Regions from separate parts of the Micromonospora zamorensis genome, predicted to be linked through region 1. Evidence: predicted binding sites of a transcription regulator. Region 1 holds the regulator's gene; the other holds the start of a gene.
The links. Region 1 encodes HspR, which represses chaperone genes until heat shock. Its sites were predicted from a motif close to TTGAGTNNNNNNNACTCAA; they were not measured.
Positions count from the first base shown of each region.

Region 2: a site for HspR is predicted at 8,181-8,199, ahead of lon (endopeptidase La). Genes of this name have one in related genera too.

Region 1 is NZ_LT607755.1:6,404,600-6,420,566, forward strand. Features, by position in the region: gene dnaK (molecular chaperone DnaK) at 1-1,713, shown strand, start outside; gene grpE (nucleotide exchange factor GrpE) at 1,762-2,520, shown strand; gene dnaJ (molecular chaperone DnaJ) at 2,606-3,787, shown strand; gene GA0070619_RS28695 (heat shock protein transcriptional repressor HspR) at 3,818-4,258, shown strand; gene GA0070619_RS28700 (hypothetical protein) at 4,394-4,588, shown strand; gene GA0070619_RS28705 (hypothetical protein) at 4,715-5,146, opposite strand; gene GA0070619_RS28710 (cation:proton antiporter) at 5,290-6,495, opposite strand; gene GA0070619_RS28715 (cation:proton antiporter regulatory subunit) at 6,501-7,001, opposite strand; gene GA0070619_RS28720 (epoxide hydrolase family protein) at 7,147-8,283, opposite strand; gene GA0070619_RS28725 (TetR/AcrR family transcriptional regulator) at 8,368-9,012, shown strand; gene clpB (ATP-dependent chaperone ClpB) at 9,098-11,689, shown strand; gene GA0070619_RS28735 (DUF4178 domain-containing protein) at 11,868-12,494, shown strand; gene GA0070619_RS28740 (DUF2617 family protein) at 12,496-13,008, shown strand; gene GA0070619_RS28745 (DUF4247 domain-containing protein) at 13,005-13,430, shown strand; gene GA0070619_RS28750 (DUF350 domain-containing protein) at 13,465-13,887, shown strand; gene GA0070619_RS28755 (polyamine aminopropyltransferase) at 13,940-15,532, shown strand; gene GA0070619_RS28760 (hypothetical protein) at 15,645-15,967, shown strand, end outside.
Region 2 is NZ_LT607755.1:2,983,045-2,999,011, reverse strand. Features, by position in the region: gene GA0070619_RS13095 (helical backbone metal receptor) at 1-551, opposite strand, end outside; gene GA0070619_RS13090 (hypothetical protein) at 588-1,172, opposite strand; gene GA0070619_RS13085 (Asp23/Gls24 family envelope stress response protein) at 1,169-1,951, opposite strand; gene GA0070619_RS13080 (PDDEXK family nuclease) at 2,628-3,509, shown strand; gene GA0070619_RS13075 (hypothetical protein) at 3,804-5,063, shown strand; gene GA0070619_RS13070 (histone-like nucleoid-structuring protein Lsr2) at 5,197-5,544, opposite strand; gene GA0070619_RS13065 (response regulator) at 5,690-6,313, opposite strand; gene GA0070619_RS13060 (sensor histidine kinase) at 6,397-7,128, shown strand; gene GA0070619_RS13055 (manganese catalase) at 7,212-8,081, shown strand; gene lon (endopeptidase La) at 8,223-10,553, shown strand; gene GA0070619_RS13045 (DoxX family protein) at 10,690-11,094, shown strand; gene GA0070619_RS13040 (DEAD/DEAH box helicase) at 11,170-12,915, opposite strand; gene GA0070619_RS13035 (hypothetical protein) at 13,102-13,974, opposite strand; gene GA0070619_RS13030 (histidine kinase) at 14,107-15,258, shown strand; partial or broken gene GA0070619_RS13025 (response regulator transcription factor) at 15,255-15,859, shown strand.

The sequences.
Region 1 (15,967 bases):
CGTCAGGCAGTGACCAACCCGGATCGGACGATCCGGTCGGTCAAGCGCGAGGTCGGCACGAACTGGTCCGTCGACATCGACGGCAAGAAGTACACCCCGCAGGAGATCTCGGCCCGGACGCTGATGAAGCTCAAGCGGGACGCCGAGGCGTACCTGGGCGAGCAGATCACCGACGCGGTGATCACCGTTCCGGCCTACTTCAACGACAGCCAGCGCCAGGCCACCAAGGAGGCCGGTGAGATCGCCGGCTTCAACGTGCTGCGGATCGTCAACGAGCCGACCGCGGCCGCCCTGGCGTACGGGCTGGACAAGGGTTCCAAGGAGCAGACCGTCCTGGTCTTCGACCTCGGCGGCGGCACGTTCGACGTGTCGCTGCTGGAGCTGGCCGAGGGTGTCGTGGAGGTCAAGTCGACCAGCGGTGACAACCAGCTCGGTGGCGACGACTGGGACCAGCGGATCATCGACCACCTGGTCAAGACGTTCCGTGGTGAGCACGGCATCGACCTCGGTCAGGACAAGATGGCCCTCCAGCGCCTCCGTGAGGCTGCCGAGAAGGCCAAGATCGAGCTGTCCGCCGCCACCACCACCAACATCAACCTGCCGTACATCACCGCCGGCGCGGCCGGCCCGCTGCACCTCGACGTGACGCTGAGCCGCGCCGAGTTCCAGCGGATGACGCAGGACCTGCTGGACCGTTGCAAGGGCCCGTTCGAGCAGGCCGTGAAGGACGCCGGGATCAAGATCTCCGACGTCGAGCACGTCATCCTGGTCGGCGGTTCGACCCGGATGCCCGCCGTGACCGACCTGGTCAAGCAGCTCACCGGTCGCGACCCCAACAAGGGCGTCAACCCGGACGAGGTCGTCGCCGTCGGCGCCGCCCTCCAGGCCGGTGTGCTCAAGGGTGAGGTCAAGGACGTCCTGCTGCTTGACGTGACCCCGCTGAGCCTGGGCATCGAGACCAAGGGTGGCATCTTCACCAAGCTGATCGAGCGCAACACCACCATCCCGACCAAGCGCTCCGAGGTCTTCACCACGGCGGACGACAACCAGCCGTCGGTGCTGATCCAGGTCTTCCAGGGTGAGCGTGAGATCGCGGCCTACAACAAGAAGCTCGGCACCTTCGAGCTGACCGGCCTCCCGCCGGCGCCGCGCGGCGTGCCGCAGATCGAGGTCGCCTTCGACATCGACGCCAACGGCATCGTCAACGTGCACGCCAAGGACCTGGGCACCGGCAAGGAACAGAAGATGACGATCACCGGCGGCTCCTCGCTGCCGAAGGACGACATCGAGCGGATGCGCCGGGACGCCGAGGAGCACGCTGAGGAGGACAAGCGCCGCCGCGACGACGCCGAGACCCGCAACGTGGCCGAGGCGCTCCAGTGGCAGACCGAGAAGTTCCTCGCCGAGAGCGGCGACAAGCTGCCCACCGAAAACCGGGAGCAGCTCAACGAGGCGCTCGGCGAGCTGCGTGGCGCGCTCGGCGGGCAGGACATCGAGAAGATCAAGTCCGCGCACGAGCGGCTGGCGCAGGTCTCCCAGCAGGCCGGTTCGCTGCTCTACTCGCAGCAGGCCGAGCAGGGCCAGCAGCCGGGCGGCGAGCCCGGCCCGGGTGCGGCCGGCGCGACCGGTGCGACCGGCGCGACCGGTGCGCAGGCCGGTGGGGCCGACGACGTGGTCGACGCGGAGATCGTGGACGAGGACGGCAAGAAGTGACCACCGGCCTCGGACGCGTATCCACGGCGAAGGGGATGAGGTAGCCGCATGACGCAGAAGCCACGAGCCGCCGACCCGGCCGACACCGGGTCGACGCCGGGTGGCTCCGCGCCCACGGAGCCGACCACCGGCGACAAGGAGCGGGTCGTCATCCGCAACAACCGCAAGCTCATCGACACGTCGGAGCCTGAGGGCACCGCCGCCGACGCCGAGACCGGCGTACCGGCCGAGGGCCTGGTCGAGGACGCCGAGGTGGTGGTCGACGAGATCGAGGTCGAGGTCAACGCCACCGACGGTCCGGAACCATCCGGCCCGGCGGTGGTGGACGCCCCGGCGCAGCCGGTCGACGGCGGCGGCACGGGCACCTCGCTCGGCGCCGAGCTGGAGGCGCTCCGGGCCGAGCTGGACGAGCGCACCAGGGATCTGCAGCGGGTGTCGGCGGAGTACGCCAACTACCGCAAGCGGGTCGACCGGGACCGCAGCCTGGTGCAGGAGCAGGCGACCGGCTCGGTTCTGGCCGCGCTGTTGCCGATCCTGGACGACCTGGACCGGGCCCGGGAACACGGCGACCTGGTCGGGCCGTTCGGCACGGTGGCGGAACAGCTCACCACCGCGCTGGGCAAGTTCGGCCTGAACGCCTTCGGCGAGCAGGGCGACCCGTTCGACCCGACCCGGCACGAGGCGGTCGCGCACCAGACCTCGGCCGACGTCAGCGAGCCGACCTGCGTCCAGGTCATGCGGCGCGGCTACCAGCTCGGTGAGCGGCTGCTGCGCCCCGCGCTGGTCGCGGTCGCGGATCCGGAATAGTGCGAGACAGTGACCGGGCCGTCCCGCCCACCGCGCAGCGGTGGGCGGGACGGCCGGGCCGCGAGGGTCGAGAGGGGGTGGACCGGTGAGTTCGAAGGACTGGATCGAGAAGGACTTCTACGCCGTGCTCGGCGTGGACAAGGCCGCCTCCGCGGATGACATCAAGAAGGCGTACCGCAAGGTGGCCCGGGAGTCGCACCCGGACCACAACCCGGGCGACCCGAAGGCCGAGGAGCGGTTCAAGGCCGCGTCCGAGGCCTACAACGTCCTGTCGGACACGGGTCGCCGTCGCGAGTACGACGAGATGCGCTCGCTGTTCGGCTCGGGGGCCTTCCGGCGCAGCGCCCGGGGCGGAGGCCAGCCGGGCGGCATGCCGTTCGACGTCTCCGACATGTTCGGCGGCGGTGGAGGCGGCGACCGTCGCTTCGGCGGAGCCGGCTTCCAGGACCTGTTCAGTTCGATCTTCACCGGTGGCCAGGCCGGTGGGCAGGCCGCACCGCGCGGTCCGGCCCGTGGTCGGGACGTCGAGACCGAGGTGGCACTGGACTTCGGTGACGCCGTACGCGGGGTGACGCTGCCCCTGACGCTGCGCGCCCCCGGAGTCTGCGAGACCTGCCACGGCAACGGGGCCAAGCCCGGCACCCAGCCGCGTACCTGCACGGTCTGCCACGGCGCCGGGGTGACCACCCGCGACCAGGGTGCGTTCAGCTTCTCCGAGCCGTGCCGCAACTGCCAGGGCGTCGGCACCGTGGTCGAGGAGAAGTGCCCGGAGTGCCAGGGCAGTGGCGGGGTCACCAAGACCCGCACCATGAACGTGCGGTTCCCGGCCGGGGTGGCCGACGGTCAGCGCATCCGGCTCGCCGGGCGCGGTGAGGCAGGCGAGCGCGGCGGCCCCGCTGGTGACCTCTTCGTGCAGGTCAAGGTTCGACCGGACGAGCTGTTCGGGCGTACCGGCGACGACCTGACGCTGTCCGTGCCGGTCACCTTCGCGGAGGCCGTGCTCGGCACGGACCTGCGGGTGCCCACGCTCGACGGCGCGGTGACCCTGCGGGTTCCGCCGGGGACGCCGAGCGGGCGGGTGCTGCGGGCCCGTGGCAAGGGTGTGGTCCGCCGCGACGGGCAGGCCGGTGACCTGCTGGTCACGTTGGACGTGGTGGTCCCGGCCCGACTGTCGGACGAGGCGCGCACTGCACTGGAGGCGTTCGCCGAGCAGAGCCCGCCGGCGGCCCGCGAACATCTCGACGCTCGGGTGCGTCGGGTCAGTTAGTCCGATGGAGTGGACGCGGAGGTGAGCGGCATGTCGGGCGAGTTCCTCGGTTCGGGTGACCCTGCCTACGAGGCCAAGGTTCTGATGATCTCGGTTGCGGCCCGGATGGCGGGGATGCACCCACAGACCCTGCGCCAGTACGACCGGCTGGGGCTGGTGCAGCCCGGCCGGGCCGCTGGTGGCGGCCGTCGGTACAGCGTGCGCGACGTGGTGCTGCTGCGCGAGGTCCAGCGGCTCAGTCAGGACGACGGGATCAACCTGGCCGGCGTCAAGCGGATCATCGGGCTGGAGCGGCTGCTGGAGCAGGCGCAGCAGCGGGTGGCCCGGCTGGAGGCGGAGCTGGACGCCGCGTACCGCCGGGTGGCCGAGCTGGAGTCGCTGGCCCGCTTCCCGGGTCGGGACCTGGTGCCGACCAACCGCACGTCCACCGCGCTGGTCGTCTGGCGACCCCGCCGCATGCCCGATCGCTGACCAACCGCTCACCCGGCGCTGTCTTTCGGCCCGGACCGTACCGGATTTCCCGGCGCGGTCCGGGCCGCTTCGGTTAGCCTGTCGATACGGTCCAATCGGCTTAATACGGACCTACCGGCATGGCGAGGGGGAGCGATGGCGGAGCCGGCGAAGAAGGTCGCCCAGCAGGCGGAAGACCGGTTGGAAGAACTGGCCGAGACCGTCCGCAAGAAGTTCGACAAGGTGACCGAGGGAACCTACCGGGACCGGGTCGTCGGAGGGCGGTTCGCCGGCCGGGACGACCACGGCGGCGAGAAGGACCGAGCCGAGACGGAACGGCAGCAGGACTGACCGGTAACCGACGTGCGGGCCGGGACCCACGGGGGGTCCCGGCCCGTTCGCGTCGCTGAGTGCGGGCCGGGACGCGGTGACGCCAGGCGGGGGTCCCGGCCCGTTCGCCGTCGTACTGAACCGACCTCAGCCGAGGCGGCGGTTCTCGCGGACCAGGCCGCCCTCGCACCAGTCCCGGTAGACGAAGAGATCCGGTCGGGCCAGCAGCACCCGGCCGTTGTGCGCCCAGATCTTCATCAGCTCGTCGCCCTCACGCTCGGCCTGTTCGACGAGCTTGCGGAAGCGACGCTTCGGGTGGGCGCGGAAGTTCGTCCGGATGCCGTCGGCCGCGTAGATGTAGAGGCAGTGCAACGCGAACCGCCGCGCCGGGCAGGACGGGTCCATCGCCAGCTCGAAGAGCGTCAACACCAGTCGATCGCCGGAGACCAGCAGGTCCCAGTCGGGCGGCATCGAAGCCAACGGCACAGAATCAGGCTGGTACGCCCAAGCTCGCAACTCCGCCGGACTCGGATCGACGGGGTTGGCGAAGCCGTGGAACGTCGATTCCTGCACGCTCACCGGCCAACCTTCCGCTCTCGCCCGCGTTTGGCTGCACTGCCTGCGGACCCTGGCTGCTGGGGCGAAACGGTAACCTGCCGTCGAGTGCTGCGGTAGTCCCCGTGGGGAGCAATTCAGCAACCGTTGGGGTCGGGGCTGCGCGGTCAGTCGTGGATCGGGACCGGTGCCGCCCGCTGGGCCGCCGCGCGGTTGCGCAGCCACCGCTTGAACCACGGGAAGTCCGGCAGCCGGGCGAGGATCGGCCCGGTCACCACGGTGATCAGGACGTACGTCGCGGCCAGCGCCGCCAACTGCGGCTCGACGCTCCCGGCGGCCACCGCGAGCCCGGCGATGACGATGGAGAACTCACCTCGGGGTACGAGTGCGAGGCCGGTCCGCCATCGGCCGGGTTCCGCGATGCCCACCCGACGCGCCGCGAGGTAGCCGGTGAGCGTCTTCGTCGCCATGGTGACCACGGCCAACGCGAGCGCCGGCAACAGCACCGGCGGGATGTCCCGTGGGTCGGTGACCAGGCCGAAGAAGACGAAGAACACAGCGGCGAACAGGTCCCGCAGGGGGGAGAGCAACTCGGTCGCGTGGTGCGCCACCGGGCCGGAGAGCGCGATGCCGACGAGGAACGCGCCGACCGCCGCCGACACCTGCAGCTTCGCCGCGAGCCCGGCGATCAGCAGGGTCAGACCGAGTACGCCGAGCAGCAGCGCCTCCGGGTCCTTCGCGGACAGGGCGGACGAGATGAGGTGGCCGTACCGGATGGCCACCACCAGCACCAGCAGCACCGTGCCCACCGCGACGGCGAGTGCGATGCCGCCGCCGAGCAGACCGGTGCCCGCCAGTACGGCGGTGACCAGCGGCAGGTAGAGCGCCATTGCCAGGTCCTCGATCACCAGGACCGAGAGGATCACCGGGGTTTCCCGGTTACCGAGTCGTCCCAGGTCGGCGAGGACCTTGGCGATCACGCCGGAGGAGGAGACCCAGGTGATGCCGCCGAGCACCAGGGCGGCCACCCAGTCCCAACCGAGCAGCAGGGCGAACGCCGCGCCGGGCAGCGCGTTGAAGACGCCGTCTATCAGCCCGGCGGGGGCCGCCGATCGGAGGTTGCCGACCAGCTCGTTGGCCGAATATTCCAGGCCGAGCATCACCAGCAGCAGGATGACGCCGATCTCGGCGCCGACCGCGAAGAACTCCTCGCTGGCGGCGAGCGGAAGCAGCCCGCCGTGCCCGAACGCCAGCCCGGCGAACAGGTAGAGAGGGATGGGGGACAGGCCTACCCGGCGGCTGAGCCGACCGAGGACGCCAAGCAGCAGCAGCAGCGCGCCGACTTCGACGAGCAGAGTGGTGGAATCGTGCATCCGCCTCAGCCGTCCGGGTCACTGTCGGCGAGGATGGCGGACACGCCGTCGAGACCCCGTCGGGTCCCGACAACGACCACCACGTCGCCGGCCGCGAAGCGGAAGGAGGGAAGTGGCGAGACGATGACTTCGCCTTCGCGAAGCACCGCCACGATGGAGGCGCTCGTGCGGGTACGCGCCTTGGTGTCGCCGAGCTTCCGGTTGACGTACGGCGACCCGGCCGTGATGGCGATCTGCTCGGTGAGCAGACCGGCCGCCTGCTCGCGCAGCCCGGAGAGCTGGCCGAGCATCAGCGACGCGCCGAGGATGTCGGCCAGGGCCTCAGCCTCGTCGTCGGTCAGCGGGATGTCCGACTGGCACGCGTCGGGATCGTCGGGGTCGTAGAGAACGAGATCACGGCGGCCATTGCGGTGGGAGACGACGCCCAAACGGCGTCCTGACTCCGTCACCAGATCGTGGCGTACCCCGATCCCGGGTAAGGCGGTCTGCTCGACACGTACTCGCACCCACCAAGGCTACCGCTTCGTGAACAGAACGCAGATCTTGGAAGCCCTCGGCCCTTCCGACCAGCCCCGACACGTCCAACAGGGCCGAGTGCGGGCGGTGCCCGCCCCCGGTGGAGCGGGCGCGGGCAACCGGAGTTGGTCGTGGTCAGCGGCGGCTGGCGAAGAACTCGCGGATGTCGGCGACCAGAACCTCGGTGGCCTGGTGGGCGGCGTAGTGACCGCCGACGTCACCGCGGCCGTCGACGTCGTTGTCGTACGCGGTCCACCGGACGATGTTCGCGTGGTCCCGATCGGCGAAGCGGCGGATGGACTGGAAGTCGCCGGGGAACATGGCCAGCGCGGTCGGCGCGGTGGTCGGCCCGGTCGGTGACTCCTCGGCGTGCGCGTCCTCCCAGTAGAACCGGATCGCGGACGCGGCCGTGCCGGTGAACCAGTAGAGCGCCACGTTGGCCAGGATGAAGTCCGCGTCCAGGCTCTCGTCGAAGAGTTGCGCGTTCCAGGCGAGCAGCCCGACCGGGGAGTCGGCCAGCGCGAACGCCAGGGTCTGTGGCTGCTGGCTGTGCACCTGGTTGAAGGAGAACTTGTTCTCGTAGAACCACTGGAGGTGCTGGAGCGCCGCCTGATCCGCCTCGGACAGCCCGGCGAACTCGGCCGGGTCGCCGGAGGGGAATGAGAAGAGCTGGGTGACGTGGACGCCGAGCACGTGGTCCCGGTCGATCCGGCCCAGCTCCGGCGCGACCATCGAGCCGGCGTCGTTGCCGACCGCGCCGTAGCTGGCGTACCCCAGGCGGTTCATCAGCTCGGCCCAGGCGCGGGCCGTGCGGTGCCGGTTCCACCCGGCGCTGCGGGTCGGGCCGGAGAGGCCGAAGCCGGGCAGCGATGGGATGACCACGTGGAAGGCCGGCGCGTCCGGGTCGGTCGGCTCGGTGAGCGGGGCGATCACGTCGAGGTATTCCAGCACCGAGCCTGGCCAGCCGTGGGTGAGCACCAGCGGGGTGGCGTCCGGCCGGGTCGACCGGACGTGCAGGAAGTGGATCTGCTCGCCGTCGATCTCGGTGACGAACTGCGGGTGGGCGTTCAGGCGGGCCTCGACGACGCGCCAGTCGAAGCCGTCCCGCCACCGGTCGGCGAGGGCGCGGACCCGGTCGCTGCTCATCCCGTACGAGTCGCCGGTGCCGGGCAGGTCGGCGGGCCAGACGGTGCGGCCCAGCCGGTCGGCCAGGTCGTCGAGTGCGGTCTGCGGGATCTCGACGCGGAACGGGCGGATCGCAGTGCCGGTCATCTGAAGCTCCTTCGGAACGGAATGTTTCGTTCTGCAATCAGCGTAGCAGACCGGAATGATCCGTTCCACTGGTAGTCTGAGGTCATGCCGAATCCCCCCGGAAAGACGCTGGCCGGCCGCCGCGCCCAGGCCGCCCGCAACGACGAGGTCATCCTCGAAGCCGCCCGCGCGGTCTTCCTGGACGACCCGAAGGCGCCGATCGCCGCCGTCGCCGAACGCGCGGGTGTCGGCATCAGTGCCCTCTACCGGAGGTACGCGGGCAAGGAGGACCTGCTGCGCCAGCTCTGCCATGACGGGTTGCGCCGGTACGTCGCCGCAGCCGAGGCCGCCCTCGCCGAGCCGGACGACTGGGCCGCGTTCAGCGCCTTCCTGACCCAGGTGGTCGACGCCGACGTGCACTCGCTCACCGTCCACCTGGCCGGCATGTTCACTCCGACCGAGGAGATGGGTCGGGACGCGACGCGCGCCAACGAGTTGGCCACCGCCCTGTTCGAGCGGGCCCGCGCCAGCGGGCGGCTGCGGCCGGACGCGGTCGTGCAGGATCTGGGGTTGCTGCTGGAGGCGTGCGCCGCGGTGCGCGTACCCGATTCGGAGCGCACCGGGCAGTTGCGCCGACGCCAGCTCGCCGTGCTGCTGGCGGGTCTGTCCACCGGGCCGGCCACAGACCCGCTCCCCGGCCCGGCGCCCGCGGCAGGAGAGTTCGACTGGCGGTGGCGTCGCCGGGAGTGATGGGCATCACGCGCTAAGGTTGAGCGGAATACGCTCAACTCTGGTTGTGTCCAACTCAGTGGACAACGCCGATCCGGGGGAGCCCATGAATACCGAAAAACTCACCACCAAGAGCCGCGAGACCATCACGGGCGCCGTCGCGCTGGCCAACCAGCGTGGCCACGCCACAGTGGAGCCCTGGCACCTGCTGCTGGCACTGCTGGACACCGACGGCTCGACCGCCACCGGTCTGCTGCGCGCCGTCGGGGCCGACCCGACCGAGCTGCGCCGGGCCGCCCAGCGCGCGGTCGACGGCCTTCCCGCCGCTCGCGGCTCCAGCCTCGCCGAGCCGACCCTGGCTCGGGAGTTCGTCAACGCCATCGGCGCCGCCGAGCAGATCGCCCGACCGTTGGGCGACGAGTACACCTCCACCGAGCACCTGCTCGCCGGCCTGGCCCGGGTGGGCGGCGCGGTGTCCGGTGCGCTGAAGACGGCCGGTGCCACCGAGGACGCCCTGGTCGCGGCCTTCCCGACCGTGCGGGGTGGCGACCGGCGGGTCACCACCGCCGACCCGGAGCAGACCTATCAGGCCCTGACCAAGTACGGCGTCGACCTCACCGCCAGCGCCCGGGACGGCAAGATCGACCCGGTCATCGGCCGTGACTCCGAGATCCGCCGGGTCATCCAGGTGCTCTCCCGGCGTACGAAGAACAACCCGGTGCTGATCGGTGAGCCCGGCGTCGGCAAGACCGCGATCGTCGAGGGGCTGGCCCAGCGGATCGTCACCGGTGACGTGCCCGAGTCGCTGCGCGACAAGAAGCTGATCTCGCTCGACCTTGGCGCGATGGTCGCCGGTGCGCAGTACCGGGGGCAGTTCGAGGAGCGGCTCAAGTCCGTCCTGGAGGAGATCAAGAACTCCAACGGGCAGGTGATCACCTTCCTCGACGAGCTGCACACCGTGGTCGGCGCCGGAAAGGGCGAGGGCTCGATGGACGCCGGCAACATGCTGAAGCCGATGCTGGCCCGTGGTGAGCTGCGGATGGTGGGCGCCACCACGCTGGACGAGTACCGCGAGCACGTCGAGAAGGACCCGGCTCTGGAGCGCCGTTTCCAGCCGGTGCTGGTCGGCGAGCCGACGATCGAGGACACCATCGGCATCCTGCGGGGGCTCAAGGAGCGCTACGAGGTGCACCACGGCGTACGGATCACCGACGCCGCGCTGGTCGCCGCCGCGACACTGTCGGACCGCTACATCACCGACCGGTTCCTGCCGGACAAGGCGATCGACCTGGTCGACGAGTCCGCGTCCCGGCTCCGGATGGAGATCGACTCCCGGCCGGTCGAGGTGGACGAGATCGAGCGGGCGGTCCGCCGGTTGGAGATCGAGGAAATGGCGCTGGCCAAGGAGCCGGACGCCGCCTCCGCCGAGCGGCTGGAGCGGTTGCGCAAGGAGCTGGCCGACAAGCGCGAGCAGCTCACTGTGCTCTCCGAGCGCTGGCAGACGGAGAAGAGCCACATCACCAAGCTCTCCACCGCGAAGGAGGAGCTGGAGCGCCTCGGCGGTGAGGCCGAGCGGGCCGAGCGCGACGGCGAGCTGGAGCGCGCCGCCGAGCTGCGCTACGGCCGCATCCCCGCCCTCAAGGTCGAGCTGAAGCAGGCCGCGGAGGAGCTGGCCCAGCTCCAGGCCGACGGCGCCATGCTCAAGGAGGAGGTCGGCGCGGACGACATCGCCGCGGTGGTCGCCTCCTGGACCGGCATCCCCGCCGGCCGCCTGCTCGAAGGCGAGACGGCCAAGCTGCTGCGGATGGAGGAGTCACTGGGCGGCCGGGTGGTCGGCCAGGCCGAGGCGGTCGGCGCGGTCTCCGACGCGGTACGCCGTGCACGGGCCGGAATCGCCGACCCGGATCGCCCGACCGGCAGCTTCCTCTTTCTCGGCCCCACGGGTGTCGGCAAGACGGAGCTGGCCAAGGCCCTCGCCGAGTTCCTCTTCGACGACGAGCGGGCGATGGTCCGCATCGACATGAGCGAGTACGGCGAGAAGCACTCGGTCGCCCGACTGGTGGGCGCCCCGCCCGGCTACGTCGGCTACACCGAGGGCGGCCAGCTCACCGAGGCGGTGCGCCGCAGGCCGTACTCGGTGATCCTGCTGGACGAGGTGGAGAAGGCCCACCCGGACGTCTTCGACGTGCTGCTCCAGGTGCTCGACGACGGTCGGCTCACCGACGGCCAGGGCCGCACTGTGGACTTCCGCAACGCCATCCTGGTCCTCACGTCCAACCTCGGGTCTTCGATGATCAGCGACCTGACCCTGGCCGAGGAGCAGCGCCGGGAGGGCGTCCTCGCCGTGGTGCGGTCGCACTTCAAGCCGGAGTTCCTCAACCGGCTGGACGACATCGTGGTCTTCGCCTCGCTGCTGGGCGACGATCTGCGTTCGATCGTCGACATCCAGTTGGACCGGATGCGGCGGCGGTTGGCCGACCGCAGGCTCGGCCTGGAGATCACCGATGCCGCTCGGGACTGGCTCGCCGAGCACGGCTACGACCCGATCTACGGCGCTCGCCCGCTGCGTCGCCTGATCCAGACGGCAATCGGCGACCAGCTTGCCAAGGCGCTCCTGTCCGGCCAGATCCGCGACGGCGAAACGGTGAAGGTGGACCGCGCCACCGAAACCAACACCCTCTCCGTAACCGCCGCCTGATCCGTCGCACCCGGGCCGATCCCGCCTCCGCAGGCGGGGTCGGCCCGACACGTTCTCCGCCCCCACCGACACTCCGCCGGGACGCTGCGTAGCTGCCGCATCACCAGAAAATGATTTGTTTCCCCAGGTGCGCGGGGTTGTTACCGTTCCCGCCGACGCACTTGGGGAGGTGGTCGGCATGAATGGTCCTGTGGCGTACCTGGTAACGACGCTGGGGTGTCTGATCGGAGTCGCCGGGGTCGTGGTGGCGGTGGTGGCGGTACGCAAGGGCCGTAAGGCCGCCCGGCCGGCGGCACCCGCCGACCCGTTCCGGGACACCGACAGCGACGCGCTCCGCGGCGACCCGCGCAGGCTCAAGCCCGGCGACATCGTCGAGATCCGCCGGGTGTCGTACGCGGTCCGGGGCTCGGTGCATCTGAATGAGGGCGGCTGGGGCTGGGCCGAGCACCTGCTGGACACCGTCGAGGGCGACAAGCGCTGGCTCTCCGTGGAGGAGGACCCGGACCTGGAGCTGGTGCTCTGGACCGCCGAGCCGGCCGCCACGATCACCCCGGGTGCATCCACCCTCGACTTTGCCGGCCGCCGCTACGCCTCGGAGGAGTCCGGTCAGGCCCGCTTCACGGCCACCGGCAGCACCGGCCTCGACCCCAGTGGCACCCTTCGATACCACGACTACCGGTCCCAGGGCGGCGAACGGCTCTCCTTCGAGGCGTACGGCCAGGCCGGCTGGGAGGTCGCCCGGGGCGAGCAGTTGCACCGCGCCGACGTGATGGTTTACCCGCAGGCCGGACCGGAGGCCAGCTGACGTGTTGGTGAGCCTCCACACCCCGTACGTCGACACCTGCGCCGCCGACTTGAGCCTGGCACTCGGTGGGCTGGAGCGGCCCGCGTTGCACGTCCACGACCTCACGCTGCCCGGGGAGGTCCGGCTGCGGCTGCGCCTGCTCGGCGCGTCCCACCAGGTCGTACTGGCCGAACCCGGTGGTGCGGCCGGACTCACCGAGACGGTCGCCTGCCTGCCTGGTCGGCCGCCGCACCTGCCCGGCGCCCTGCATGACGAGGCGGCCGGCTACCGCTTCACCGCCAGCGTGCTGCGCCCCGCCGACGGCGAGTTGCACACCCGGATCGCCGGGCTCCGCGCCGACCTGGCCGACGACCCGTACGCCCTGGTCGGAGTCTTTCCCGGTGACCCGGACGCGGTCACCGCGCTGGCCGTACGCACCGACCTGCCGCACGGGTCGGTCGGCTGGCGTACCTGGCACGCGTACCCCCAGACCAATGAGCTGGTCCTGACCGAGACGGTGGTGGCACTGCGATGACGTACCGACGCTGGTTCGTGGTGGGCGCGGCGGTGGCCGTGGTCGGCGTGCTGGTCGCGGCCTTCGCGCTCGTCAACGGCACCTTCTCCCCGCGCGCCTACGTGCAGGACAGGTACTCGCGAGCGGCCAGCCGGGACATCGGCCGGCAAGCAACCGCGTACACCTCGTCCAAGTCACCGACCACTGTCGCCAAGGAACTGACCGACGCGTGGAAGCCGTCCGACCGGTACGCCGACAGCAGCGGCGTCTACCTGCGCTACGACGACGACTCGGTGGTGATCCTGCCGATCGCCGCCGGCTCGGTGATCCTGCTCGAGGACATGGACACCGCTCACCCCCGCTACCACTCGACCGTCGGGTCGTACTGGGGCTGGGGACGCGGCAGCAGCGTTCGGGGCGGCGGCCCCGGCACCGGCAAGTAGCCCGACACCCGACCCCTTCACCTGGAGCCCCTCCGTGCAGAACCTCGTCACCGATCTGCTGGCCACCCTCGCCTTCGGCGCGGTCGGCGTCGTCCTCATGGGCGTCGGCTACGCGCTGGTCGACCTGACCACTCCTGGCAAGCTCCACGAACTGATCTGGACCGAGCGCAACCGCAACGCGGCGCTGCTGCTCGCGTCCAACCTGCTCGGCGTCGGCACCATCGTGGTCGCGGCGATCGTCGCCAGCGACGACGACTTCGCCCTGGGGCTGGTCGGCGCGGCGGCGTACGGGATCGTCGGCCTGGTCATCATGGCCGCCGCGTTCCTGCTGCTCGACGCGGTGACCCCCGGCCGGCTCGGCGAGCTGCTGGTCGACCCGGAGCCGCACCCCGCCGTGTGGGTGTCGGCCGTGGTGCACCTGGCCACCGGCGCGATCATCGCCGCCGCGATCCTCTGATGGCCGGGGGTCCGCGACCGGGCGGTGCCGGCCGGCCGTACCCGGGGCGGTCATGAGCACCGGGGCACCGCCGGTGGTCGACAGCGGCACCGACGCCCGACCGCACTGGCGGCTGGCCCGCGCGGCGGTGCTGCTCGCGGTCTTCGTCTGCGCCGCCTGCGGGCTGGTCTACGAGCTGGCCCTGGTCGCGCTCGGCAGCTACCTGATCGGCGACACCGTCGGGCAGGCGTCGATCGTGCTCGGCGTGATGGTCTTCGCGATGGGGGTCGGCGCGCTGGTCGCGAAGCCGTTGCAGCCCCGGGCCGCCGCCGCGTTCGCGGTGATCGAACTGACCCTGGCCCTGCTCGGTGGTCTGTCCGTGCTCGGCCTCTACGCCGCCTTCGCCTGGCTCGACCTGTACGGCCCGGCGCTGGTCGGCACCGCCTTCGTGCTGGGCCTGCTGATCGGCGCGGAGATTCCACTGCTGATGGTGATGCTGCAGCGCATCCGCGAGCAGGCCGCCGGCAGTGCGGTGGCCGACCTGTTCGCCGCCGACTACGTCGGCGCGCTGCTCGGCGGGCTCGCCTTCCCGTTCCTGTTGATCCCCGTCTTCGGCCAGCTCAAGGGTGCCCTGGTGGTCGGCGCGGTGAACGCGGTGGCCGGCCTCGCCCTGGTCTGCACGGTGTTCCGGAGGGAGCTGAGCCGCCGGGCCCGGCTCGTCCTCGGCGCCGGCTCTGTCGTGGTCGCGCTCTGCCTGGGGTACGCCTGGGTGACCGCCGCCGACTTCGAGGTGACCGCCCGGCAGCAGCTCTACCGGGACCCCGTGGTGTACGCCGAACGCTCCCGTTATCAGGAGATCGTGCTGACCCGGTCGGTGCGGGAGGTTGGCCACGCCGACACCGACCTGCGGTTGTTCCTCAACGGTGATCTCCAGTTCAGCTCGGTCGACGAGTACCGCTACCACGAGGCGCTGGTGCATCCGGCGATGCGCGGCCCGCGCGGTGACGTCCTGGTTCTCGGTGCTGGCGACGGCCTCGCCGTCCGGGAGATCCTGCGGTACCCGGACGTCCGGCGGGTGACAGTGGTCGACCTCGACCCGGCGGTGGTGGCCCTGGCCAGCACCGTGCCGCAGCTGCGGGCGCTCAACGGCGGCTCGCTCGACGACCCCCGCGTACGGGTGCTGAACACTGACGCGTTCGGCTGGCTGCGTACCGCCGCCGAGCGCTTCGACGTGGTGGTCGCCGACCTGCCCGACCCGGACGAGACGGCCACCGCCAAGCTCTACACCGTCGAGTTCTACGCGTTGATCAGGTCGGTGCTCGCCGAGCAGGGACGGCTGGTGGTGCAGTCCGGCTCGCCATACTTCGCGCCCCGCTCATACTGGTCGATCGATGCGTCGGTGCGGGAAGCCGGCTTCGCCACCGTGCCGTACCACGTCGACGTGCCGTCCTTCGGCGACTGGGGGTTCCTGCTGGCCACGGCGGGAACCGTCCCGCCGGTGCTGGAACTGCCGGCCGACGCGCTCCGGCTGCGTTTCCTCGACCCGGGCGTGCTGCGGGCGGCGGCGGTCTTTCCCGCCGACCGCGCTCGTCTGAACGTGCCCCCCAGCACCCTCCTCCAACCGAGGGTCCTCGACTACGCCCGCACGGAGTGGCGCGGCTACTGACCCCATCATCTGGCGCCAGAACACGGTGGCTGTGTCAGGAGAGAGTCCGCTCATGGCGCAAACCTCTTGACTAACGGGGTGGAGTGGGTGCGAACGGGGAAAGGGTGGAGGCATGTTTGGGATGCGCAAGGCTTGGGAGCGCGAATTGGGCGCGGCCGTCGACGAGTTGGTGGCGGCTGACACGCTCGCCTTCGGTGGGGTGGGAATCGCGGGCAAGCTGTTGCCGGTGACCGAGGCATACCAACGGGTCGAGGCCGCCATCGACGACCACCCCGAGGAGGTACGCCGGCAGCTCGACCGCGTGCTCGCCGACGGCACACCCGCCGGCCGGGCGTACGCGGCGACGCTGCTGGAGCGGATCGACCCGGCGGCGGCCCGAGCGGCCTGGACGTCGCTGCGCGACGACCCGAGCGAGTTCACCACCTTCGTCGGCTG
Region 2 (15,967 bases), 3.4 Mb from region 1:
AGCTCGGGCTCCCGGTCGCGCAGCTCGGCAAGCGTGGGACGGGGATAGCGCTCGGGATGCTCGTCGTAGGTGTTGACCACACCGAGCCGACGCAGCACGTCACCGGCGAACGTGTCGCCGCCGAGCACCACCCACGGCCGACGCCACACCGGCACCACCGCCCGGCGGGGTGGGGCCAGCCGGGGCGGCTCGGCCCACGCCCGCCGGGCGTCGCGCAGCCAGGCCGGCTCCGTCGGCGCCCCCAGCTCGGCGAGCAGCTCACCCAGCTCGGTCAGAGCGCCCGCGACCGTACGCGGATAGGTGACCCGCACCGGCACGCCGGCCGCCCGCAGCGCTTCCGCGTCGTCGCGGCGGTTCTCCTCCACGTTCAGCAGCACCAGATCCGGCCGCAGGGCGCGCACCCGGTCCAGGTCCGGGTACTTGCTGCCGCCGACCCGGGCGACGTCGAGCCCGGCCGGGTGGCTGCACCAGTCCGTGGCCCCGACCAGAACTCCCGGCACTGTCACGGCCACCGCCTCGGTCAGTGACGGCACCAACGACACCACCCGCACCCGCGCACCTCCGTCCGCCACCGGTCCCGGCACCGATCATGCCCGTCGTGGCAACCCCGGTCCGGGCCGGCGGGGCTCGATGCGGGCGGTCACGTCGAGGTGCGCGGGTGTGCAGCCGGCGGTCGTCGCGAACCGGCGGACCGCGGCGTCGACGTGCTCGCGTACGGCGTCGGCCCGGGCGTCGGTCGCCAGATCCACCCGGATCCACACGTCGGGACGTCCCGGTGTGCCGGTGAGCACCACCCGGGCGCGGCGCACCCCGGGGTCGCCGGTCAGGTCGCGCTCCAGTGCGTCGACGAGCACGTCGGTAGCCAGGCGGGTGCGTCCCGGGTGGCGTCCGGGGTGGCTCAGCATGCCGTGCAGTGCCTGGCGGGGCCGACGTAGCTCACGGCCCAACAGGCGCTGCCCGGTGAGGGCGGTCAGCGCTCCAGCGACCGCCGCGGCCACTGTGCTCCACGGCGCGGCCACTCGCCACGCGTCCAGCAACCCCGCCCCGAGCAGTGGCGCACCCGGGTCGCTGCCGGGCAGCGCGCCGAGGCTGGCCCCCAGGGCTGTCGCTCCGAGCACCACCAGCAGCAGCGCGACGACGGTCCACAGCAGCCGGTGTGCGGCGTCCGTCATGCCGGCCGCCGGCGGGGCAGCAGGCGGATCTCGATCCGGCCGACACGATGCGAGGCGAGCTGCCGCAGCTCCTGACTCACCGCGAACTCGACCTCCGAACGGGCCGCCGGGTCGCCGGTGGCTCGCACCCGGGGGCGCCACTGGTCACCGTCCCGCCGGATACGCACCCGTGCCTGGCGTACACCCGGCACGGTCGCGGCCGCCTCGGTCAACCGGCGTTCCAGGCACCGCCGCCGCAGGTGCCAGCCGTCCCGCTCGTCGATCCGCAGCCGGGCCGGTGTCCAGCGGCGCAGCTGGGCGGCCAGGATCACCAGGCCCAGCAGTACGGCCCCGCCGGCCACGACGCGAACCTCCGGGTCGTGCCAACGGGTGCTGGTCAGCGCGTCGTACCAGCCGGTGCGCGCGAGCAGCGACGCCGGGCGACCCAGCGTGACCAGCAGCGCCTGTACGGCCAGCAGCACGCCACCGGCGAGCAGGGCGACGGCCAGCAGCACCGAGGCGGCCCGGTTGATCGTCGGCATGTCGGCCTCCGGCCGCCGGACGGGCCGCCCTGCCTCAGCGCTGTCCACCCCGGGGACGAGCAGGTCGTCCACAGTGATGGTCACCGCGGCCACGCCGACGCCGGCTTCGGCGGCCACCCGCTCGGAGACCGCCACCCGGACCGCCTCGGCCACGGCAAGCACGCTGTGCCCGTACGAGGTGACCAGGTGCAGGTCGAGTCCCACGGACCCGCCGCCCAGACGCACGGCGGTCGGGTGAGCGCCGGTCACGCCGGACACCCGGCGGGCTGCTTCGGCCGCGATCCGTGCGACGTCCGCCGCCGTGACGGTGCTCGGCTCACGGCGGTCCGGCCCGGCACGACGTCGACTGGTCGGATACTGGCCCGCGTCGGCAGGCGTGGTGGGGCTGCTGGTCCGGATGACGCGTGTGGTCCCTGTGGTGCCGACGGTCGGGCGGACGGCGACGGGCCGCGAAGGAAGCCGGTGGTGTCGGCCCGCGCGATCAGCGCGAGGGCGCCGGCGGATGGTCGGGTCACCGGCCAGTCGGGGCCGGCGGACGCGACGCGGGTCATCCTGACGCTGGCCAGCGGCCAGACCGCTACCGGCGGGGGTGCCGAGCTGTTGTCGCGACATGCTGACCTCCCGGCCGGTCCGCTACCGGCGACCCGGCTGAATACACCCGCCGCGCACCCGTGGAACACGACTTCGGCGTGACCTGTGTCACACGTTCGTCTCGAGTGCTGGCACCGGTTGTTGGTTCTTGACACCTACACCTGCCCGGTGGTCGACCGGCTGGAGCCGATCCGGCAGAAGCACACCATCGAGGGCTTGGTGATGGGCGCCGCCGAGTAACGGGCGGCCGGGTACGCCGGACCGGCCGCACCGCCGAGGTGCAGGTCATGATCGACCACCTAGACTCGGCCCGGCTCGACCGACCGGCGGATGGATCAGGCAGATGACGAGCATCGGCAGCGACGACCGCGGCTGGCTGCGGGCGGTGCCCGCCGAGGATGGGCGTGACCCGCTGCTCACCCGCGCCGGCCACCGGGTCTACCCGGCGCGCCGGCTCAGTGACCTGGTCCAGGGCCGCCCGCCCGGTGTCACCGGCAGCCAGTGGAGTTCGGCCAGCCGCGCCAGCTTCGACTTCGTGGTCTACGCGGCCGACACCGGCCGGGCGATCGTCGCCGTGGAGATCGGCCCCGTCGCGCCCGCCGGCTCTGCCGAGCAGCGCGTCGAGCGGCTGAAGGACGCGGTGAGCGCTGCCGTCGGCCTGCCGGTGCTGCGGATCGGGTCGCCGAGGTTGCGGGCGGCCGAGCATGGCCGCCGCCTGGTGGAGTACGTGATCGACGCGCGCGCCTACGCCGCGGGAGGCGCCGGAGTGACCGCTGCCGGGGACGACCCGGCCCCGGTGGGTTTCCGGGACATCCTCGGTCGGCTGCCCGACGGCCGTACCGGACCGGTCAATGACCTCGGCGCGCTGACCCGGGCGGCGGCGGTCGAGGCGTACGTGGCCGGGCGGGTGGCCGACCCGATCGTGCGAGGGCTGCACGTGCGCTGGGTGGATGGGCCGGCGCAGGGGTGGAGTTGGGTGCAGGTCCGCCCCGACGCGTGCCTCGTCGAGCGGGTCTCGGTGACCGAGCACCGCTTCTCCTGCGGCATCGACTCGGCCCGGTTGGCCGAGGACCTCGCCACTGTCGCCGTCGGGGAACGGCTGCGGGAGAACGTCACCTCGGACTTGGTGCCGCGCGCCGAGTTGACCGCGCAGATCGTCGCGCTGAGAGGGCGCCGCCACGAACTGGTGGGCGGGTTCGCCTTCGACCACCTCTGCGCCGACTGATCGGCACCCGTTCCACCTGCTGATTTTCCGCTCCGCGCCGGCTCGATGCCGGGTCGTGGCAATTTCCTGTGCGCCGGTTGAACCTTCCCCGTCGCCCACCCGTACTCCTGCGCGAATGAACAGGATCTCCCATCCGCGTCGTCGGGACCCGGGGGACGGTGTGGAAAGGGCATCGTCGGCCATCGACGCATTACCGGGTAGGTCACGGTGCTCGCCGCCGTGGCGTGCCATCTGACATCCGTCGGTAGGCCGAGGCCAGGAATCCACTACCGGATCGAGAAGGAGAACAATTCGATGCGCAGGTCCACACGGGCGGGCCGGTCATCCGGCAACGCGCGGAGCAAGCGTCTGCTGGCCGTTGTCGGCACGCTCGCGGTCTTCGGCGGAGTCGTCGCCGTGACCCAGATTTCGTCGGCCCAGGACCGGCGGACAAATAAGCCGCGCCCGGCTGCTGGGCAGTGCGTGGAACCGAGTCCGGGCGCGACCGCGCCGACGGGCGGCGGTTCGACCAGCCGCACCTGGCAGAACGGTCGGTGGGTGCGTAATCACTGGGGTGACGGACAGCAGTCGGTCCCCGAGTGTGAGGACGGTAAGGACGGCACGGTCGGCACCGGCACGGCCATTGCCTGCCCGGACGTGACGGCCAAACTGCCGCAGGTGCCGGACCGGGCGCGGGCCGAGGTGGACCGCAACCTCGCCCAGTTGCAGGCCCAGATCGCCGAGGCGGACCGCCGGTTGGCCGCCGAGGGCAACAAGGGTGAGGCGTTCATCCGCAGCGCGATCCTCCAACCGCTGGCCGGCAAGCGGCGCGCGGTGCTGGACCGGATCACGACGGCCATCGACCGGGTCGGTCCCCGGCCGCAGGGTCTCGCGCAGCTCGCCGAGTGCCAGGTGCAGCCGACCAACAACTCCGGCGGCAACAACGGTGGCGGCACCCCCACCACCAGCCCCACCACCACTCCCGGTGGCAACAACGGCGGGAACAACGGTGGCACGGCCCCCGGCGCCGGGCTCGGCGTGCTGGCCAACGACTGTGACGAGAGCCAGCTCCAGCCGCACAACGGCTTCCAGAACGGCAACCGCTGCGTGAGCACCGAGTTCGGTGAGGTCGGCGCCGCCGCGAACAACCCGTCACTGCTGATCACCCAGTTCCCCCAGCAGGTCGGCCAGAACCAGGCCTTCACCCTGCGGGTCAGCACCCGCAACCTGGTCCGGGACCGCTTCCTCGCCGCCGGTCAGGGTGGTTACTACGTGGAGAGCTCGCTGCTCAACGCCCAGGGCCTGGTCCGGGGCCACTTCCACACCGCATGCCGGATGCTGGACAGCCTGACCGCTCCGCCGGAGCCGCAGGAGGTGCCCGCGTTCTTCGTCGCGACCGAGGACGGCCGCGGTGGCGCCCAGCCCGACGAGGTGACCATCCAGATCCCGGGCCTGCCGGAGTCGGGTACGGCACAGTGCTCCGTCTGGGCCGGCGACGGTTCGCACCGCCTGCCGATGATGGAGCGGGCCAACCAGACGCCCGCGTTCGACTCGGTGCGGATCACCGTCAACTGATCCAGGCTGACCGGCGGCGGCCGGTCACCCGGGGCGACAACCCCCGGGTGACCGGCCGCCGCGTCGTTTCGGTGCCCGGACAATCCGATGGGGCCACGCCGTTTCCGGCGTGGCCCCATCGTCAACTCCTGCGTCAGCGGCTCTTGTAAGCCTCGACGACCTCGACCGGGATCCGGCCTCGTTCGGAAATCTTGTAGCCGTTCTTGACGGCCCATTCCCGGATGGCCCGGTTCTGCTCCCGATCCATTCCCGCGCCGGCGGGTCGCCCCGGCCGCCGGACTGTGCGGGCGCTCTCCACCGGGCCACGCCCGATCCGCCGACCCGCATTGATGTACGGGTCCAGTGCCTTGCGCAGGACACCGGCATTCTCGTCCGAGACGTCGATCGTGTAGGCCACGCCGTCGAGACTGAACTCGACCGTCCGGTCTGCCTTCCCACCGTCGAGGTCGTCGGTCAGGACCGTGATTACTTTTCTCGCCATTGCCGATTACTCCCTGTGTGCGGCGGGATGTGTCCAAAGTCTGACCTATCACCCCGGTAATCCGCAACAATATGCGTCCCATTCATTCGGCGCGTCGCGATTCTGTTACCGAGCAAAACCGTGAATCGCGCGCGATGAAGCGGTCTCATTCGTCGAGGAGGCCAGCGTGCCCGGCGAGGGCGGCTGCCTCCGCCCGGTTGGACACCCGCAACTTGCGCAGCAACGCGGCGGTCATTCGTTTCACCGTCCGCTCCGAGACGTGCAGTTCGTCGGCGATCTCGATGGTGTTGCGGCCGACGGCGATCGCCCGCAGCAGCCGACGTTCCTCGCCGTCCAGGTCGACCGCCGCGGCGCGGGTCGGCCGCAGCATGGCGTGCAGCAGTTCGGCCGGCAGCACCGCCCACCCCTCCAGGACGGCCAGCAGCGGGGGCAGCAGTTCCTCCGGTTCACTGGTCTTCGGCAGGAACCCCTCGGCGCCGGCCCGCAGCGCCTCCAGCGCCGGCGCCGGGTCGGCGGAACCGGACATCGCGACCACCCGTACCCGTGGGGTGGTCCGCCGGATCGCGCCCACCGCCCGGATGCCTCCTGGTGGGGGCATGTGCAGGTCGACCAGGGCCAGATCGGGGTGCCACTGGCTGACCAGCGCCGCGGCGGCTGCGGCGTCGCCGGTCGAGGCGACCACCTCGGCGCGGCCGTCGGTGGTGATGGGGAGCAGCAGTTCGAGGCCGCGGACGAAGAGGGGGTGATCGTCCACGACGACAAGTCGCATGGTGGAAGCTCCCGGCATGTCTGCGCCGTTCCCCAGCGGGTACCGATCATGCGGGTACGCACCGAACGAGGGGAGTCGGGTGGATGCGCGCACGCCACGGTCTGCAGGGCCTGCTGCGAGGGTTGCGCCGGATCGAGCCGGCTCCAGGTGAGATGCGACCACCGGTGGCGGATTCGGAGTTGCTGCTGCGGGTGTTGTGCCACGAGTTCCGTACGCCGATCAGCACCCTGACGTCGCTGACCCGCGCGCTGGCCGACGAGCAGCGAGAGCTCAGCGGCGCCGACCGGCGGGCGATCAGCGAGTTGGCCCGCGACCAGGCCGTCCACCTGCAGAGCCTGCTGCGCGACGCGACCGCCGGCACCGGCGCGCTGGCGCTGGCTCCACAGCCGGAGCCGGTTGTCCCGCTGGCGGGCATCCTGCGCGAGGCCGCCGCGCTGGTGCCGGCCGGTCGACGGCGTGCGCGGGCCACCCGGCGGGCGGGCGCCTGCCCGGTGCCGGCCGGACGGACCCGCCAGGTGCTGGTCAACCTGGTGGAGAACGCGCTGCGGCACGGGCCACCGGACGGGCAGGTGGGCCTGTACGCCACAGTGCGTGGGCCTGGCCTGAGCGTCCTGGTCACCGACGAGGGACGGGTCGACGACGCGTTGCTGTCCGCGGTGCGCCGCCCGGCGCCGGCGGTCGGGATGTCCGGGCTGGGGTTGTGGATCGTGCGGCAGCTCCTCGTGCCGGACGGGGGAGCGCTGCGGGTGCACCGACTGCGACCGCGCGGCGTGGCGCTGGAGCTGCTGCTGCCGACGGTTCACCCGCTGCGCTGACCCCAGCGGGACACGGGTTGGCCCGGTCGGGTCACCGAGGCGGGAACGCCACCCTCTACCAGTTCCCGTCATGAGGGGGTCAGATGTTCAGCCATGTGAAGGACCTGCAGTTCGAAGCCAAGCCGGACGGCCCGGATGCCGCGTTCGCCCGTCGCCTGCAGGAGGTGCTGGGCGGCAAGTGGGGTGAGATGACCGTCGCCAACCAGTACCTCTACCAGGGCTGGAACTGCCGGCTGCCCGGCAAGTACAAGGACCTGCTGCTCGACGTCGGCACCGAGGAGATGGGCCACGTCGAGATGATCGTCACGATGATCACCCGGCTGCTGGACAGCGCACCGCTGTCGTTGACCGAGGGGATCGCGGAGGATCCGGGGGGCGCGGCGACCTTCGCGGGGTCGAACCCGGCGCACTTCATCCACGGTGGCGGTGGCGCGTTGCCCGCCGACTCCAACGGGGTGCCCTGGAACGGCTCGTACATCACCGCCAGCGGCAACCTGCTGGCCGACTTCCAGCTCAACGTCACGGCGGAGGCGCAGGGTCGCCTCCAGGTCGCCCGGTTGTTCAACATGACCGACGACCCGGGCGTCAAGCAGATGCTGCGCTTCCTGTTGGCCCGCGACACGATGCACCAGAACATGTGGCTGGCGGCGATCGAGCAGCTCAAGGAGGACGGCCTGGAGGACATGCCGGTGCCGGAGGCGTTCCCGGACTCCGGCGATCTCAGCGAGGAGTACGGCTACACCTACCTGGGCTTCTCCTCGGGCACCGACTCCTCCGAGGGGCGCTGGGCGTCCGGGCCCTCGCCGGATGGCAAGGGCGAGTTCCGGTACGACGACGCCCCGCGGGCGAACGCCCCGGAGCCGGTGCTGCCGCCGGGGGACCCGCGGTTGTACGGCACCAGTCCGGGTGTGGCCGGCTCGGTCGTGAACACGGTCAAGAGCAAGCTCACCTGACGTGTCCGGTCGGGTCGCCCGCCGGTTTCGGGCGGCCCGACGGACCGGGCCGGAGAGTGGTCTGGGTCACAGAGCGGAACAAGGGGAACGCTTTGTTACTTGAGCCAGACACGCTCAACTCAACGCGATAGCAGGTGTTCGATGGCAACTCTTCCGGTACTTCCCCTGACCGACGCCGTGCTGCTGCCCGGCATGGTCATCCCGGTGACCCTCGACCCGACCACCCAGGCCGCGATCGACGCGGCCCGGGCGACCGGCGACCGCAAGCTGCTGGCCGTGCCGCGCATCGACGGCGAGTACGGCCCGGTCGGCGTGGTCGCCACCATCGAGAAGGTCGGCCGGCTGCCCGAGGGTGAGCCCGCCGCCGTCATCCGTGGCCTGTCCCGGGCCCGGATCGGCTCCGGCGTGCCCGGCCCCGGCGCCGCACTCTGGGTCGAGGCCTCCGAACTCGACGAACCCGCTCCCGCCGGCCGCGCCCGGGAACTCGCCCGCGAGTACCGCGCCCTGGTGACCTCCGTGCTCCAGCAGCGGGGTGCCTGGCAGGTCATCGACGCGGTGGAGCGGATGACCGACCTGTCCGAGCTGGCCGACTCGGCCGGCTACGCGCCCTGGCTGACCCTGGACCAGAAGACCGAACTGCTCACCGCGCCGGACGTGACCGCCCGGCTGGAGCTGCTGGTCGGCTGGGTGAAGGACTACCTGGCCGAGCAGGAGGTCACCGAGCAGATCAACAGTGACGTCCGCGAGGGGCTGGAGAAGTCCCAGCGGGAGTTCCTGCTGCGCCAGCAGCTCGCCGCGATCCGTAAGGAGCTGGGTGAGGACGAGCCGGACGGCTCGGCCGACTACCGCTCCCGGGTCGAGTCCGCCGAGCTGCCGGAGAAGGTCCGCGAGGCGGCCATGCGCGAGGTCGGCAAGCTGGAGCGGGCCAGCGACGCCTCCCCGGAGGCGGGCTGGATCCGCACCTGGCTGGACACCGTGCTCGAAATGCCGTGGGGCACGCGTACCGAGGACAACACCGACCTGGCTGCCGCCCGGGCGGTGCTCGACGCCGACCACGCCGGCCTGGCCGATGTGAAGGACCGCATCCTGGAGTACCTGGCCGTGCGCAACCGTCGCGCCGAGCGCAACCTCGGCGTGGTCGGCGGTCGCGGCTCCGGCGCGGTGCTCGCCCTCGCCGGCCCTCCCGGGGTCGGCAAGACCAGCCTCGGTGAGTCCGTGGCGCGCGCGCTCGGGCGTAACTTCGTCCGGGTGTCGCTCGGTGGCGTCCGCGACGAGGCGGAGATCCGCGGTCACCGGCGCACCTACGTCGGCGCGCTGCCCGGTCGGATCGTCCGCGCGCTGCGCGAGGCCGGCTCGATGAACCCGGTCGTGCTCCTCGACGAGGTGGACAAGCTGGCCGCCGGCTACGCCGGTGACCCGGCCGCCGCCCTGCTGGAGGTGCTCGACCCGGCGCAGAACCACACCTTCCGGGATCACTACCTGGAGGTCGACCTCGACCTGTCCGACGTGCTGTTCCTGGCCACCGCGAACGTGGTGGAGTCCATCCCCGGCCCGCTGCTGGACCGGATGGAACTGGTCACTCTGGACGGCTACACCGAGGACGAGAAGGTCGCCATCGCCCGTGACCACCTGCTGCCCCGGCAGCGGGAGCGGGCCGGGCTGACCGCCGACGAGGTGGAGATCGCCGACGAGGCGTTGGCGCTGATCGCGGGGGAGTACACCCGGGAGGCCGGTGTCCGGCAGCTCGAACGTGGCCTCGCCAAGATCCTGCGCAAGGTGGCGGTGACACTGGCGACCGACCCGTCGCCGGTACGCGTCGACACCGACAACCTCACCCGTTACCTGGGGCGACCGAAGTTCACCCCGGAGTCGGCCGAGCGCACCGCCGTGCCCGGCGTGGCAACCGGCCTCGCCGTCACCGGCGCCGGTGGGGACGTGCTCTTCATCGAGGCGACCAGCATGGAGGGCGAGCCGGGGCTGACCCTGACCGGCCAGCTCGGCGACGTGATGAAGGAGTCGGCGCACATCGCCCTGTCGTACCTGCGCTCCAACGGGCGCCGGTTCGGCATCGACCCGAACGTCCTCGCCGGACGCCGGATCCACGTCCACTTCCCGGCGGGCGCGGTGCCCAAGGACGGCCCGAGCGCCGGCATCACCATGGTGACGGCCCTGGCCTCGCTGGTCACCGGCCGCCCGGTCCGCCCCGAGTTCGGGATGACCGGCGAGGTGACACTGTCCGGTCGGGTGCTGCCGATCGGCGGGGTGAAGCAGAAACTGCTCGCCGCGCACCGGGCCGGCCTCACTGAGGTGATCATCCCGGCGCGCAACGAGCCCGACCTGGACGACCTGCCGACCGAGGTGCGCGAGGCGCTGACCGTGCACACCCTGGCCGACGTGGCCGACGTGCTCGCCCTGGCGTTGCGCCCGGCCGACGTCAAGACGCTGGACGGTCCGGCGCTCTTCGCGGCCTGACGCTCCGAACACAAGGACCCCCGCCGTCTGTGAAGACGGCGGGGGTCCTCTGCGTACGCGAGGAGAGGTCTACTGTCTCGCTTGAATCCTCAACTACCTCTTCTTCGCCGCGAGGCGTCCCCCTGGAGGAACCCCCGTGAACGTGGTGCTCTGGATCATCCAGATCCTGCTCGCCGTCGTCTTCGCCGGCGCCGGCTTCGCCAAGCTGACCCAGCCCAAGGACAAGCTGCGCGAGATGATGCGGTGGGTGGACCCGGTCCCGCCGACCCAGGTCAAGGCGCTCGGCGCCGTCGAGCTGCTGGCCGCCCTCGGGCTGGTGCTGCCCCCACTCACCGGCATCGCCACCGTGCTCACCCCGCTCGCCGCCACCGGGCTGGTCATCGTCATGATCGGCGGCGTCCTCGTGCACCTGCGCGACAGGAAGAAGCAGGACACGGCGGAGCAACGTCGTACGGAGCTGCAAGGCGCGATCACCTGCGCGGTGCTGCTCGTGCTCGCCGCCGTGGTGGCGTGGGGCCGGTTCGGGCCGTACTCCTTCTGATTCGCAGCGCCGGCGACCGTCGTACCTCGGCGGTCGCCGGCGGCGTGCTCGGGCCGGCGGTCGCCGGCGGCGTGCTCAGCGCTCGTCGCCCCCGCGGTCGCGGCGCACTGTGGCCTTGCGGCCCTTGATCGTGCTCTGGCGCAACCCGGAGATCACCTCGTCGGCCACCCCCTGCGGCACCTCCACCAGCGAGAACCGGTCGGCGATCTCGATCGAGCCGATGTCCCGACCACGGATCCCGGTTTCCCCGGTGATCGCGCCGACCAGGTCCTGCGGGCGCACCCCGGCGCGCCGGCCCAGGCCGACGAAGACCTGGACGGTGTTGCCGCCGCCGGAGCGCGGCCGGCCCCCGCCCCGACGGTCGCCGCCCCGGCCGCCGGTCTCCGGTCGACCCTCGCGGGGACCGCGGACCGGGACCTGCGGGATCTCCTCCTCGTCGTCGGAGCCCGGCGACGTCACCTCGTGGGCCAGCTTCACGGCGGCGAGGGCGACCTCCATCAGGTCGAACTCGTCGGTCAGCGTCTCCACGATGACCCGGAACGGGTCGAGGTCGTCCTCCAGCAGGCTCTCCCGCAGCGCCGCCTGGGTCAGCTCCAACCGGCGGGTCCGCATGTCGGCCACTGTGGGGATCTTGTCGATGGTGATCCGCTGGCCGGTCACCCGCTCGATGGTCTTGAGCATCCGGTGCTCACGCGGCTCGGCGAGGGTGATCGCCACGCCCTCGCGGCCGGCCCGACCCACCCGGCCGATCCGGTGCACGTACGACTCCGGGGCGGACGGCACGTCGTAGTTGACGACGTGGGACAGCTGCTCGATGTCCAGCCCACGGGCCGCCACGTCGGTGGCCACCAGCAGGTCGGCGGTGCCCGCCCGCAGCCGGCCCATCACCCGGTCGCGCTGCTCCTGGCTCATGCCGCCGTGCAGCGCCTCGGAGCGGTAGCCCCGGCCGTTCATCGTCTCGGTCAGCCGGTCGACCTCTTCCCGGCTGCGGCAGAACACGATCGCCGCGGTGGGCGACTCCACGTCCAGCACCCGGCCCAACGCGGCCGGCTTGTGGGCCCGGGTCACGATGTACGCGCTCTGCCGCACCCGCGGCGCCTCGCCCGCGACCGTCGGCTCCCGGCCGATCTCGATCCGGACCGGTTCGCGCAGGTGCTGCCGGGCCATCCCGTCGATGCGCGACGGCATGGTGGCCGAGAAGAGCACAGTCTGACGCTCGGCCGGAGCGTGCTCCAGGATCGCCTCGATGTCCTCGGCGAAGCCCATGTCGAGCATCTCGTCGGCCTCGTCGAGCACCACCGTGGCGAGCCCGCCCAGGCGCAACGTGCCCCGGGCGATGTGGTCGAGGGCCCGCCCGGGGGTGGCCACCACCACGTCGACACCGCTGTCCAGTGCCCGCAGCTGCCGCCCGATCGGCTGCCCACCGTAGATCGGCAGCACCCGGGCACCCAGGTCCTTGCCGTAGCGGTGGAACGCCTCGGAGACCTGCACCGCCAGCTCACGGGTCGGCACCAACACCAGCGCCACCGGGTCACCGCCCTGGCGGTGCGCCGTCATGAGGTTCAGCAGCGGGAGCGCGAACGCCGCCGTCTTGCCGGTGCCGGTGGCCGCCTGGCCCAGCAGGTCCCGACCCTCCAGCAGTGGTGGGATCGCCTCCCGCTGGATCGGGGTCGGCTCCTCGTAGCCGAGGGCGGACAGCGCGCCCAGCAGCTCGGGACGCAGCCCGAGCTCGGTGAAGGCGTACACCTCTTCGGCGCCGGCGGGGGCGGCGTCAATCGGTGCGTCGATCGGTGCGTCGTGCTGTGCAGGTGCGGAACTCATGTGCCAAGCCTTTCATTACGCCGTCCAAGCCGCTGCGCCGACCGCCACAAGAGCGCGATCGGCGCCCCGGGACACCCCCACAGGATCCGCGCAGCAACGCTGAAACTGCTGCCTCCGCGACGCCTGAGGCAGCAGTTTCACCGTTGTTGCGTGGATCCTGCCCGTTCGGCCCGGCGGGCGGAGCCGTCAGACGGCGCCGGTCAGGATCGCCAGGATCATGGTGCCCGCCAGTGTCGTGTCGAACACGCCGCACCACTCGGCGTACCCGCGCGGCACCACCCGGCCGGTGCGGTGGTGGGCCAGGTCCCAACCGGCGTGCGCCAGCCAACCGAGCGCCACCAGCCACGCGGCCGTCTGACCCCCGACCGCGACCGCGACCAGCGTCAGCGCGACCCAGACGACCAGGCCGACCAGTTGGGTGGCAAGCACGCCCGGCCCGCGCAGGGTGCGTCGGACCACGCCGATCAGCAGGTACCCACCGGGCAGCACCAGCATCGTCCACGGGTTGAGCACCCTCGGCTCGACCCACATGTCCACCGTCATCAGCAGCGCCAGCCCGGTCGGCCAGCGGTGGGCCAGCGCCGTCACGGCCGGGTGCCGGCGTACCGACACCGGCGTCTCGTGCCGATGGCGCACCGCCACCAGCACCATCGCCGGCACCATCAGCAGGTGACCGCCGAGCATCAGGGCGTCGCCATCCAGCCGGCCGGCCCAGAACGGTACGAGCACCAACAGGAACGGCACGTACATCGCCGCGGCCATCTCGACGACCCCACGCCAGTGGTGCGCCCGGTAGCGCATCCACACCGTCATCCCGACCGTCATGTTCGTGGCCATCACCAGCGCGGCGACGTCCGGCCGGTCCAGCGTCCCGGTGATCCCGAGCGGGGCGCCGGCCGCGTCCCACAGGGGCCCGAGCAGCAGCATCCCGACGACCATCGCCAGCGCCATCTCGGCGAGATGCCACCACAGCCGCCGCGTGCCGGTGCCGGGCGCTGCCGGCATCGGCGCAGGCGACGGTACGACCATGCTGTCCGCGTACACCCGTGTGTTTTCCATGCCGTTGACACTGCCGGTGTCCTGGCGCGGTGGGCAGGCTCGTCCGTCACCGGAATCCCGTGCGGATCGCACGGTCCAACCGTGACATCTCGCACGGGTGGACCGGGCGCCGGGCGGTCCTAGGATCGGTGCGTGGCGAGCGAGGCGGTGACCCCCCGGGCGGACCGTCGGCTGCACCGGGCCCGGCGGGCGACGCTGCTGTCGCTGGCCACCGGCGTGTGGGCGACTGTCCTGCTGCCCACGGCCGGCCTGACCCGGGAGCCGTCCCCCGGCCGCGTCGCGCTCGGCGCGGTCGGGATCCTCCTCTTCGCGGCCACCCAGACCGCTGTGCTGTACGCGGCGGTGACCCCCTGGCTCGCGCAACGGTGGCGACGTCGCGCCCAGCTCGGCCTGGTCGTCGTGGCGGCGCTGACCGTGCCGTTGGTGGCCCCGGTCGCGGCCGGGACCTGGCCGACCTGGGCGTGGATCGGGGCCTCCCTGGTCGGGATGGCCCCCTTGCTGGTCCGCCTCCCGGGCGCGCTGGCGGTCACCGCCGGCGCCCTGTTCGTGTCGGCGGCGGTGGCCTGGTGGACCGGCGGGTCCGTGGGGCGGTCCCTGGCCGTGACCGGTGGCATCGGGGTGGGCGTGGCCGCGGTCAACTGGTTCCAGGTCTGGTTCTGGGACCTGCTGGTGGAGGCTCGGCAGGGTCAGGCCGCCCAGGCCCGGCTGGCCGCCGCCGAGGAGCGGCTGCGCTTCGCCCGTGACGTGCACGACCTGCTGGGGCACAGTCTCACCGTGATCGCGCTGAAGGCCGAACTCGCCGCGCGGCTCGCACCGGTCGACCCGGAGCGGGCCGGGCGGGAGGCCGCCGAGGTGCAACGGCTGGCCGCGTCCGCGCTCACCGAGGTCCGCGAGAGCGTGCACGGCTACCGGGCCGTCGACCTCGGCGAGCAACTGACCGCGGTGGCAGACGTGCTGCGCTCCTGCGGGGTGCGCTGCACGGTGCCACCACACGTCGACCTGCCTCAGCCGGCCGCCACCGAACTGGCGGCGGTGCTGCGCGAGGCGGGCACCAACGTGCTGCGGCACAGCCGGGCCGAGTGGTGCCGGATCCACATCGACCGGGACGAGAACGGGGCCAGGATGACCATCGCCAACGACGGTGCCGACGACAGCGGCCCGGACGAGCACAGCCACGGCCTGCGCGGCCTGGCCGACCGGCTGGCCGCGGTCGGGGGAGAGCTGCGGGTCCGCCGGGAGGACAGGGTGTTCACCCTGGAGGCGACAGTGCCGGTGCCGTCGTGATCCGTGTCCTGCTCGCCGACGACGAGGACCTGATCCGGGTCGCGGTCGCCGCGCTGCTCGGCCTCGAACCGGACATCGACGTGGTGGCCCAGGCCGCCGACGGACCCACGGCGGTCACCGCGACGCTCGCGCACCACCCGGACGTGGCGGTGGTGGACCTGGAGATGCCCGGCCTGGACGGCATCGCGGTGGCCGCCGAGCTGGCCCGCGTCCGTCCTGAGTGCGCGGTGGTCGTGCTGACCGGGCACGGCCGCCCGGGGCACCTGCGTCAGGCACTGACCGCCGGGGCGCGCGGTTTCGTGCCCAAGGGCTCGCCCGGTGGCGCGCTCGCCGACGTGATCCGCCGGGTGCACGCCGGCGGACGGTACGTCGACCCGTCGCTGGCCGCCGACGCGTTGACCCTGCCGGCCTGCCCGCTGACGCCGCGGGAGCTGGAGACGCTACGGCTGGCGGAGGTCGGCGCGCCGGTCGCGGTAATCGCCCGCCGGGTGCACCTGTCCCCGGCACCGTCCGCAACCACCTCTCCGCCGCCGTACAGAAACTAGGCGCGACCGACCGGGCCGAAGCCGTCCGCACCGCCCGAAACAACGGCTGGCTATAACCGAGCCCCCCACCCCACCCCCTCACCCGCCCCGTCGATCATGAAGTTAGCGTCGCGACACGCCGGCATCGACGCCGCTAACTTCATGATCGACGCGGGGGGTGGCTG